Regions from separate parts of the Streptomyces sp. NBC_01217 genome, predicted to be linked through region 1. Evidence: riboswitches for the same ligand, from Rfam matches in the RefSeq annotation. Region 1 holds a riboswitch; the other holds the start of a gene.
What was found. Region 1 has a riboswitch for cobalamin ahead of OG507_RS27105 (ribonucleoside-diphosphate reductase subunit alpha). Riboswitches for the same ligand answer to the same signal wherever they lie in the genome.
Positions count from the first base shown of each region.

Region 2: another riboswitch for cobalamin. It lies ahead of OG507_RS08995 (cobalamin biosynthesis protein); the one in region 1 lies ahead of OG507_RS27105 (ribonucleoside-diphosphate reductase subunit alpha).

Region 1 covers NZ_CP108538.1:6,035,401-6,039,654, reverse strand. The annotation lists gene OG507_RS27115 (DUF3311 domain-containing protein) at 1-65, shown strand, start outside; gene mctP (monocarboxylate uptake permease MctP) at 62-1,696, shown strand; adenosylcobalamin-variant (AdoCbl-variant) riboswitch at 1,875-1,976, shown strand; gene OG507_RS27105 (ribonucleoside-diphosphate reductase subunit alpha) at 2,128-4,254, shown strand, end outside.
Region 2 covers NZ_CP108538.1:2,064,042-2,068,295, reverse strand. The annotation lists gene OG507_RS09000 (cobyric acid synthase) at 1-1,379, opposite strand, end outside; gene OG507_RS08995 (cobalamin biosynthesis protein) at 1,376-2,389, opposite strand; cobalamin riboswitch at 2,535-2,663, opposite strand; gene OG507_RS08990 (hypothetical protein) at 2,839-3,069, opposite strand; gene OG507_RS08985 (inorganic phosphate transporter) at 3,113-4,254, opposite strand, start outside.

The DNA of each region.
Region 1 (4,254 bases):
CGGTCGTCGCGTACAAGCTGTGGCAGCGTGACCAGCGCGCCCGCAAGGGGGGTGCGTCGGCATGAAGGACGGCGTGAACGGCGTCGCACTCGGCGTCTTCATCTTCTTCTTCCTGGCCGTCACGGTCATGGGCTTCCTGGCGGCGCGCTGGCGCAAGGCCGAGAACGCCAGCCTCGACGAATGGGGTCTGGGCGGACGGTCGTTCGGGACCTGGGTCACCTGGTTCCTGCTCGGCGGCGACCTGTACACCGCGTACACCTTCGTCGCCGTTCCCGCGGCGATCTACGCGGCGGGCGCGGCCGGATTCTTCGCCGTGCCGTACACCATCCTGGTGTACCCGCTGATCTTCACGTTCCTGCCGCGGCTGTGGTCGGTCTCGCACAAGCACGGGTACGTGACCACCTCGGACTTCGTACGCGGGCGCTTCGGCTCGAAGGGGCTCTCGCTGGCGGTCGCCGTCACGGGCATCCTCGCCACGATGCCGTACATCGCGCTCCAGCTCGTCGGCATCCAGGCGGTGCTGGACGTGATGGGCGTCGGCGGTGGCGAGAACACCAACTGGTTCATCAAGGACCTGCCGCTGCTGATCGCGTTCGCGGTGCTCGCCGCGTACACCTACTCGTCCGGCCTGCGGGCGCCCGCGCTGATCGCGTTCGTCAAGGACGGGCTGATCTACCTGGTCATCGCGGTGGCGATCATCTACATCCCGATCAAACTCGGCGGCTTCGACGACATCTTCGCCGGGGCGAGCGAGAAGTTCTCCGCCGTCAACGAGGCAGCCGGCAAACCGGTGGCAGGCCTCGCGCCCGGGGCGGCGGGCCAGTGGACGTACGCCACCCTGGCACTGGGCTCGGCGCTGGCGCTCTTCATGTACCCGCACTCGATCACGGCCACGCTCTCCAGCCGCAGCCGCAATGTGATCCGGCGCAACACCACGATCCTGCCGCTGTACTCGCTGATGCTGGGCCTGCTTGCGCTGCTCGGCTTCATGGCGATCGCCGCCGGGATCAAGGTGGACAACGGGCAGTTGGCCATCCCCCAGCTGTTCGAGAACATGTTCCCGGACTGGTTCGCGGGCGTCGCGTTCGCCGCCATCGGCATCGGCGCGCTGGTGCCCGCCGCGATCATGTCGATCGCCGCGGCGAACCTCTTCACCCGCAACATCTACAAGGACTTCCTGAAGCCGGACGCGACCCCGGAGCAGGAGACCAAGGTCTCCAAGCTGGTGTCGCTGCTGGTTAAGGTCGGTGCGCTCGCCTTCGTCCTCACCATGGACAAGACGGTCGCGATCAACTTCCAGCTGCTCGGCGGGATCTGGATCCTGCAGACGTTCCCGGCGTTGGTGGGCGGCCTGTTCACCCGCTGGTTCCACCGCTGGGCGCTGCTCGCGGGCTGGGCGGTCGGCATGGTGTACGGGACGTTGGCCGCGTACGGGGTCGCCAGCCCGACCCAGGCGCACTTCGGCGGCTCGTCCAAGGCGATCCCGGGCATCGGTGAGATCGGCTACATCGGTCTGACCGCGTTCGTGCTGAACGTGGTGGTGACGGTGGTGCTGACCTTCGTCCTGAACGCCGTGAAGGCACCCGTCGGGATCGACGAGACCTCCCCGTCCGACTACACGGCCGACGCGGGCGACCCGGGCGTCCAGGTGGAGCTCCCGCCGGCCACGGCGGGGGCGCCGGGAGGCGGCCACTGACGGCCCTTCCCACGGTCCGGCAGCGGCCCGTCGAGCCCCGTTCAGCGGGGCGCGACGGGCCGTTCGTCTGCTCCGAGAGGGGATGGCACGGCTTGTCCCTCGGGCCCGGCCGACGGGACACGACACAACATGTGGGGGCGTCTTCATCCAGCGGCCCCCACATGTATGCTCGTGCTCGCTGTCGCCGCAGGGAAATCCGGTGCGAATCCGGAACTGTCCCGCAACGGTGTATTCGGTGTGCTTTTGCACACCCTCAGGAAGTCCGAGGACCTGCCGACAGCGCATCCGGCTCGACCGAACCGGATGCCAGACGTCCGGGCCTCGCGGATGGGCCGGTGGACGCCGTACGGAGTGCTGCCCCGACGCGGGCCCGCCTCTGCCCGGCTGCCCCGCCTCCCGCCGGCCCCGAGCCGAGCGAGGGAGAGCACCACGTGACCATCGCGCCAGTCGATCCGGCTTCAGTCGCCGTGTCCGAAGCGGCCGAGTCCGAGGCAACCGCACACGACGGACCGGGGACCGCACTGCTGCGGACCCTGACCGACCTCACCGTCGATCTGCCCGACACCGACCCCGGTCGCGTCGCCGCCGCCGCGCTGCGCGGCCGCAACGCCCGTTCGGACGAGGCGGAGTTGCGCGCGCTGGCCACCGAGGCCGCCGCGGGGCTGATCTCCGAGGACCCCGCCTACTCCCGGCTCGCCGCCAGACTGCTGACCCGTTCCGTCGCGGACGAGGCTGCCGGTCAGGGCGCGGTCTCCTTCTCCGCCTCGGTCGCCGTCGGGCACCGCGAGGGCCTGATCGCGGACCGTACGGCCGAGTTCGTCGTACTGCACGCGGCCGCCCTCGACGCGCTGGTGGAAGCTTCGCTCGCCGACGGCGCCGACGACCGCTTCGGCTACTTCGGGCTGCGGACCCTGCACAGCCGCTATCTGCTGCGTCACCCGCACACCCGTCAGGTCATCGAGACGCCCCAGCACTTCATGCTGCGCGTCGCGGCCGGACTCGCCGAGGACGACTCCGAGCGCGCCCTGGACGAGGTCGCGGCGCTGTACGGGCTGATGAGCCGCCTCGACTACCTCCCCTCCTCCCCCACGCTCTTCAACTCCGGCACCCGGCACCCGCAGATGTCCTCCTGCTATCTGCTGGACTCGCCGCTGGACGAGCTCGACTCGATCTACGACCGCTACCACCAGGTGGCGCGGCTCTCCAAGCACGCGGGCGGCATCGGCCTCTCCTACTCCCGGATCCGCGCCCGCGGTTCGCTGATCCGTGGCACCAACGGGCACTCCAACGGCATCGTGCCGTTCCTGAAGACGCTCGACGCCTCGGTCGCCGCGGTGAACCAGGGCGGCCGCCGCAAGGGCGCCGCCGCCGTCTACCTGGAGACCTGGCACGCGGACATCGAGGAGTTCCTGGAGCTGCGCGACAACACGGGTGAGGACCAGCGGCGTACGCACAACCTCAACCTGGCGCACTGGATCCCGGACGAGTTCATGCGCCGGGTCGACGCGGACGGCGACTGGTCGCTGTTCTCGCCCGCCGACGTGCCCGAGCTGGTCGACCTGTGGGGCGACGAGTTCGACGCCGCGTACCGGGCCGCCGAGGCCAAGGGCCTGGCCCGCAAGTCGATGCCGGCGCGTGAGCTGTACGGCCGGATGATGCGGACCCTCGCGCAGACCGGTCAGGGCTGGATGACCTTCAAGGACGCCTCCAACCGGACCGCGAACCAGACCGCCGAGCCGGGCCGTGTGGTCCACTCGTCGAATCTGTGCACCGAGATCCTCGAAGTCACCGACGACGGCGAGACGGCCGTCTGCAACCTGGGCTCGGTCAACCTCGGCGCGTTCGTCGCCGACGGTGGCATCGACTGGGAGCGACTGGACGCGACCGTCCGTACCGCCGTGACCTTCCTCGACCGGGTCGTCGACATCAACTTCTACCCGACCGAGCAGGCCGGCCGCTCCAATGCGAAGTGGCGCCCGGTCGGCCTGGGTGCGATGGGTCTCCAGGACGTCTTCTTCCAGCTGCGGCTGCCCTTCGACTCCCCCGAGGCCCGCGCGCTCTCCACGAAGATCTCCGAGCGGATCATGCTCGCCGCGTACGAGGCGTCCTGCGACCTCGCCGAGCGGTCCGGTCCGCTGCCCGCGTGGTCGCAGACGCGCGCCGCCCGCGGTGTGCTGCACCCCGACCACTACGCCACCGAGCTGACCTGGCCGGAGCGCTGGGACGCGCTGCGCGCCCGGGTCGCGAAGACCGGCATGCGCAACTCGCTGCTGCTGGCCATCGCGCCGACGGCGACGATCGCCTCGATCGCGGGTGTGTACGAGTGCATCGAGCCGCAGGTCTCCAACCTCTTCAAGCGCGAGACGCTCAGCGGTGAGTTCCTCCAGGTCAACGCGTATCTGGTGGACGAGCTGAAGAAGCTCGGCGTGTGGGACGCACGGACCCGTGAGGCACTGCGCGAGGCGAGCGGCTCGGTGCAGGGGTTCGCCTGGATCCCGGAGGACGTACGGGCGTTGTACCGCACGGCGTGGGAGATCCCGCAGCGCGGTCTGATCGAC
Region 2 (4,254 bases), 4.0 Mb from region 1:
GCGGGGACGAAGCGCCGGCCGGCGGCACGGGCGACCTCGGTCAGGAAGCGGCGGCGGAATTCGTCGCTCTCCAGCGAGCCGTGCCAGTGGGTGCCGTGGACCGCGCCGACCCGGCAGCCGTCCAGGCCGTGTCCCCGGCCGTCGGAGAAGAAGGCTTCGCCGCCGCGTACGTCCGCGACGCCGTGGTGGATCTCGTACCCCTCGACGGGGGCGCCGAGCGCCTCGCCGACGGGGCGGGCGAGGGTCTTCTCGCGGTCGAAGCGGATGCGTACGGGCAGCAGGCCGAGTCCTTCGACGTGCCCGGCCCCGGACTCGACCTCGTCCTCGATGTGTTCGCCGAGGATCTGGAAGCCGCCGCAGATGCCGAGGACCGGCCGGCCCTCGGCGGCGCGCCGCACCAGTGCGTCGGCGAGGCCGCGCTCGCGCAGCCAGGCCAGCGCCCGCACGGTGCCGCGGGTGCCCGGGACGATGACGAGGTCGGCGTCGGCCAGTTCCTCCGCGCGGTCCACGAACCGGACGACGACGCCCGGTTCGGCGGCCAGCGCGTCCACATCGGTGAAGTTCGACATCAGGGGCACGGCGCACACCGCGACGCGCAGCACGTCCTCGCCGTGCGGCGGCGCGACGACCGATTCGCGTACGGCGCCGCGCAGCGAGACCCGCAGCCCGTCCTCCTCGTCGATGCCGAGGCCGTGGGCGAAGGGCAGCACCCCGTACGTCCGGCGCCCGGTGAGCCCGCGCAGCATCTCCAGGCCCGGTTCGAGCAGCGACACATCGCCGCGGAACTTGTTGACGAGGTAGCCCGCGATCAGCGACTGGTCCTCGGCGTCGAGCAGCGCCGTCGTACCGAAGAACGAGGCGAAGACGCCACCGCGGTCGATGTCGCCGACGACCACCACCGGGAAGCGCGCCGCCCGCGCGATGCCCATGTTCACGATGTCCGTGCGCCGCAGATTGATCTCGGCCGGACTGCCCGCGCCCTCGCAGATCACTGCGTCATATGTGCCCCGAAGCTGCTCCAGACAGTCCACGACCGTGGAGAGAAGCGCTTCCTGCCTGCCCCCGTGGTAGCCGCGTGCGCTCATCTCGCCGACCGGTCTGCCCATCAGGACGACCTGGCTGGAGCGGTCGCCGCCGGGCTTGAGCAGGACCGGGTTCATCAGCGCGGTCGGCTCCACCCGGGCGGCCTGGGCCTGCATGGCCTGGGCGCGCCCGATCTCGGCGCCCTCGCGGGTGACGAACGAATTCAGCGACATGTTCTGCGCCTTGAAGGGCGCCACCTTCACGCCCCGGCGCACGAGCCAGCGGCAGATACCCGCCGTGACGACGCTCTTGCCCGCGTCCGAGGTGGTTCCGGCGACCAGCAGCCCGCCGCTCATGTCCGTCTCCGTCCTGCGACTCGGTGTTCTGTGACCAGGTGTCCCGCGACCCGCTGTCCCGCGATCCGGCGTGCGACGAGGCCGGCACCCAGCCGTCCCGCCACACACACGCCGAGGGCCAGCGCACTCACCCGGCGCGACAGCCGTACCGCGCGTTCGATGTCCTCGGTCCCCACCGCCCGGCCCGTCTCCCCGCCCAGCACGGGGCGGTGCTCGACCCGGCCGCCGTACGCCAGCGTCCCGCCGAGCCGTACGCCGAGCGCACCCGCGAACGAGGCCTCCACCGGGCCCGCGTTGGGGCTCGGATGCTTCGCCGCGTCGGCCCGCCAGGCCCGTACCGCTCCACGCGGCTGCCCCCCGGCGGCCACGGCGAGCAGGGCGGTGAGCCGGGCCCCCGGCCAGCCCGCGAGGTCGTCGAGGCGGGCCGAGGCCCAGCCGTAGCGCCGGTGACGCTGCGACTTGTGGCCGACCATGGCGTCGAGGGTGTTGGCGGCCCGGAAGCCGATGAGCCCGGGCACACCGGCCAGCGCGCCCCACACCAGGGCGCCGACCACCGCGTCCGAGGTGTTCTCGGCCACGGACTCCACCACGGCACGGGCGATCTGCGGCCCGTCGAGGGAGTGGGGGTCGCGCCCGCACAGATGCGGCAGCCGCTCGCGGGCGCGCTCGATGTCGCAGGCGGCCAGGGCCTCGCCGATGGCACGGGCCTCACGCCCCAGCGACGTACCGCCGACGACGGACCAGGTGGCGGCCGCGGTCAGTGCGACGGAAGCGGCGGGGTGACGGCGTACGGCACGGGCGAGCAGCGCGGCACCACCCGCGGCGCCTCCGGCGCAGACGAGTGTGTGCAGCGCGCCCCACCCGCGGTGGTCGCGGTACAGGCGGCGCTCGACGCCCGCAGCGGCCCGCCCGAAAGCGGCGACCGGGTGCCCCCTGCGGGGGTCACCGAGCAGCAGGTCGCCGATCAGACCGGCCGTGGCGCCGTACGCGAAAATGCGGTCGGCACGCACGGCTCAACCGCTCGTTACGCCTCGAAGGACCTTCGTACGGGCGGCTCTCGTCGAGAGCGCCACAGCAATGGACGCACGGCTGCCAGGCATGGCGATATGTCCTCACTCAGGGTCCGCGCCCTGGTTCGACGTGACCGGCGACGAGAGTCTCCTGGCTCCCGGATCCGCAGTTCCCCCGGCCTTCCAGCCCGCTCGCGCGAGCCGTGACTTCCGGTGTGGGGGACTGCTCCCCGGTGACAGTGGCGGGACCGCGCCGGATTCGCACCGGCTTCCTCTGCTGTCGCCGTATTCGGCTCCGGCAGTCCACCACGCTCCGCGAACGCCCGTCAACTTGCCGTTGACCTGCGGCTGGACAGTGTGCTGAGCCCCACATCGGGCCGGGCACAGCCCAACGGGCCGGACACACGAGGTGTGTCCGGCCCGTTGGGGGTGAGTGCGCGGGGGAGGGCTCAGGCGACGATCAGATAGATGCCGTACGTGACCGCCGCAGCGCACAGCGCGAAGCAGACGTACGCGCCGGCGCGGGCCAGCAGCAGCGAGCCGCCGGAGCCGCCCTGCGCCGCGGGTTCGGGCTGCTTGGAGAGACCGACGATGCCCAGGGTGAAGAGACCCACCAGCGCGACGGTGACGGCGAGGGAGACGCCGAAGACGGAGCCGAGAGCTGCCCAGTCGATTTTCATGCTGATTCCTTAAGACGGCCGGCCCGGACGGCAGGCGGCTGGCCTAGACGGTGGCGGGTCGCGCCGGGTCCTGGGTGGTTCCGGCCGGGGCCGGAATGGTGGTCTTGAGGTCCTGGGCCGTCGCCTGGGCCACGGTGGGCGGCGGGCTGACGGCGGCGATGGCCGTGGTGACGACGCCCGCGGGCTCGGCCCCGGCGTCCACCGGCGCGACATCGCCGTGGCCGACGGGCTTGCGGCGCGACACCATCCAGATCGACCCGGAGCCCGCGATCAGCAGCGCCGCGACGACGACGACACCCCAGGTGCCCTGCTTGGTGAGGAGCTCCGCGCCCGCGCCGACCAGACCCGCGGCCGGCAGGGTCAGACCCCAGGCGACGAACATCCGGGTGGCGGTGGACCAGCGGACCACACCGCCCTGGCGGCCGAGGCCCGCGCCCATCACGGCGCCGGAGCAGGACTGGGTGGTGGAGAGGGAGAAGCCGAGGTGCGAGGAGGCCAGGATGACCGTGGCCGCGCTGGTCTGGGCGGCGAAGCCCTGCGGCGGCCGGAGGTCGGTGAGGCCGCTGCCCATGGTGCGGATGATGCGCCAGCCGCCCAGGTAGGTGCCGAGTGCGATGGCCGTACCGGCGCAGACGATGACCCAGACCGGCGGGTTGGAGCCGGGGCGCAGGACGCCGCCGGTGACCAGGGCGAGGGTGATGATGCCCATGGTCTTCTGTGCGTCGTTGGTGCCGTGGGCGAGGGAGACCAGTCCGGCCGAGGCGATCTGACCGGCGCGGTAGCCCTTGGCGGTGGCCTTCTCCTGGGCGTCGTTACGGATCTTCCCGCCGATCCGGTACGTCAGCCTGGTGGCCAGCAGAGCGGCCAGACCGGCGACGAGGGGGGCGGCGACCGCGGGGAGCAGCACCTTGGTGACCACGGTGCCGCCGTTGACCGACGACCAGCCCGCCGACATCACCGCGGCACCGATCAGACCGCCGAACAGGGCGTGCGAGGAGCTGGACGGCAGTCCGACCAGCCAGGTCAGCAGATTCCAGAGGATGGCGCCGACGAGTGCCGCGAAGATGACTTCTGTCCGCAGCCCGTCCTCGTTGATGATCCCGCCGGAGATCGTCTTGGCGACCTCCACGGACAGGAACGCGCCGACGAGGTTGAGAACGGCGGACATGGCCACCGCTGTCTTCG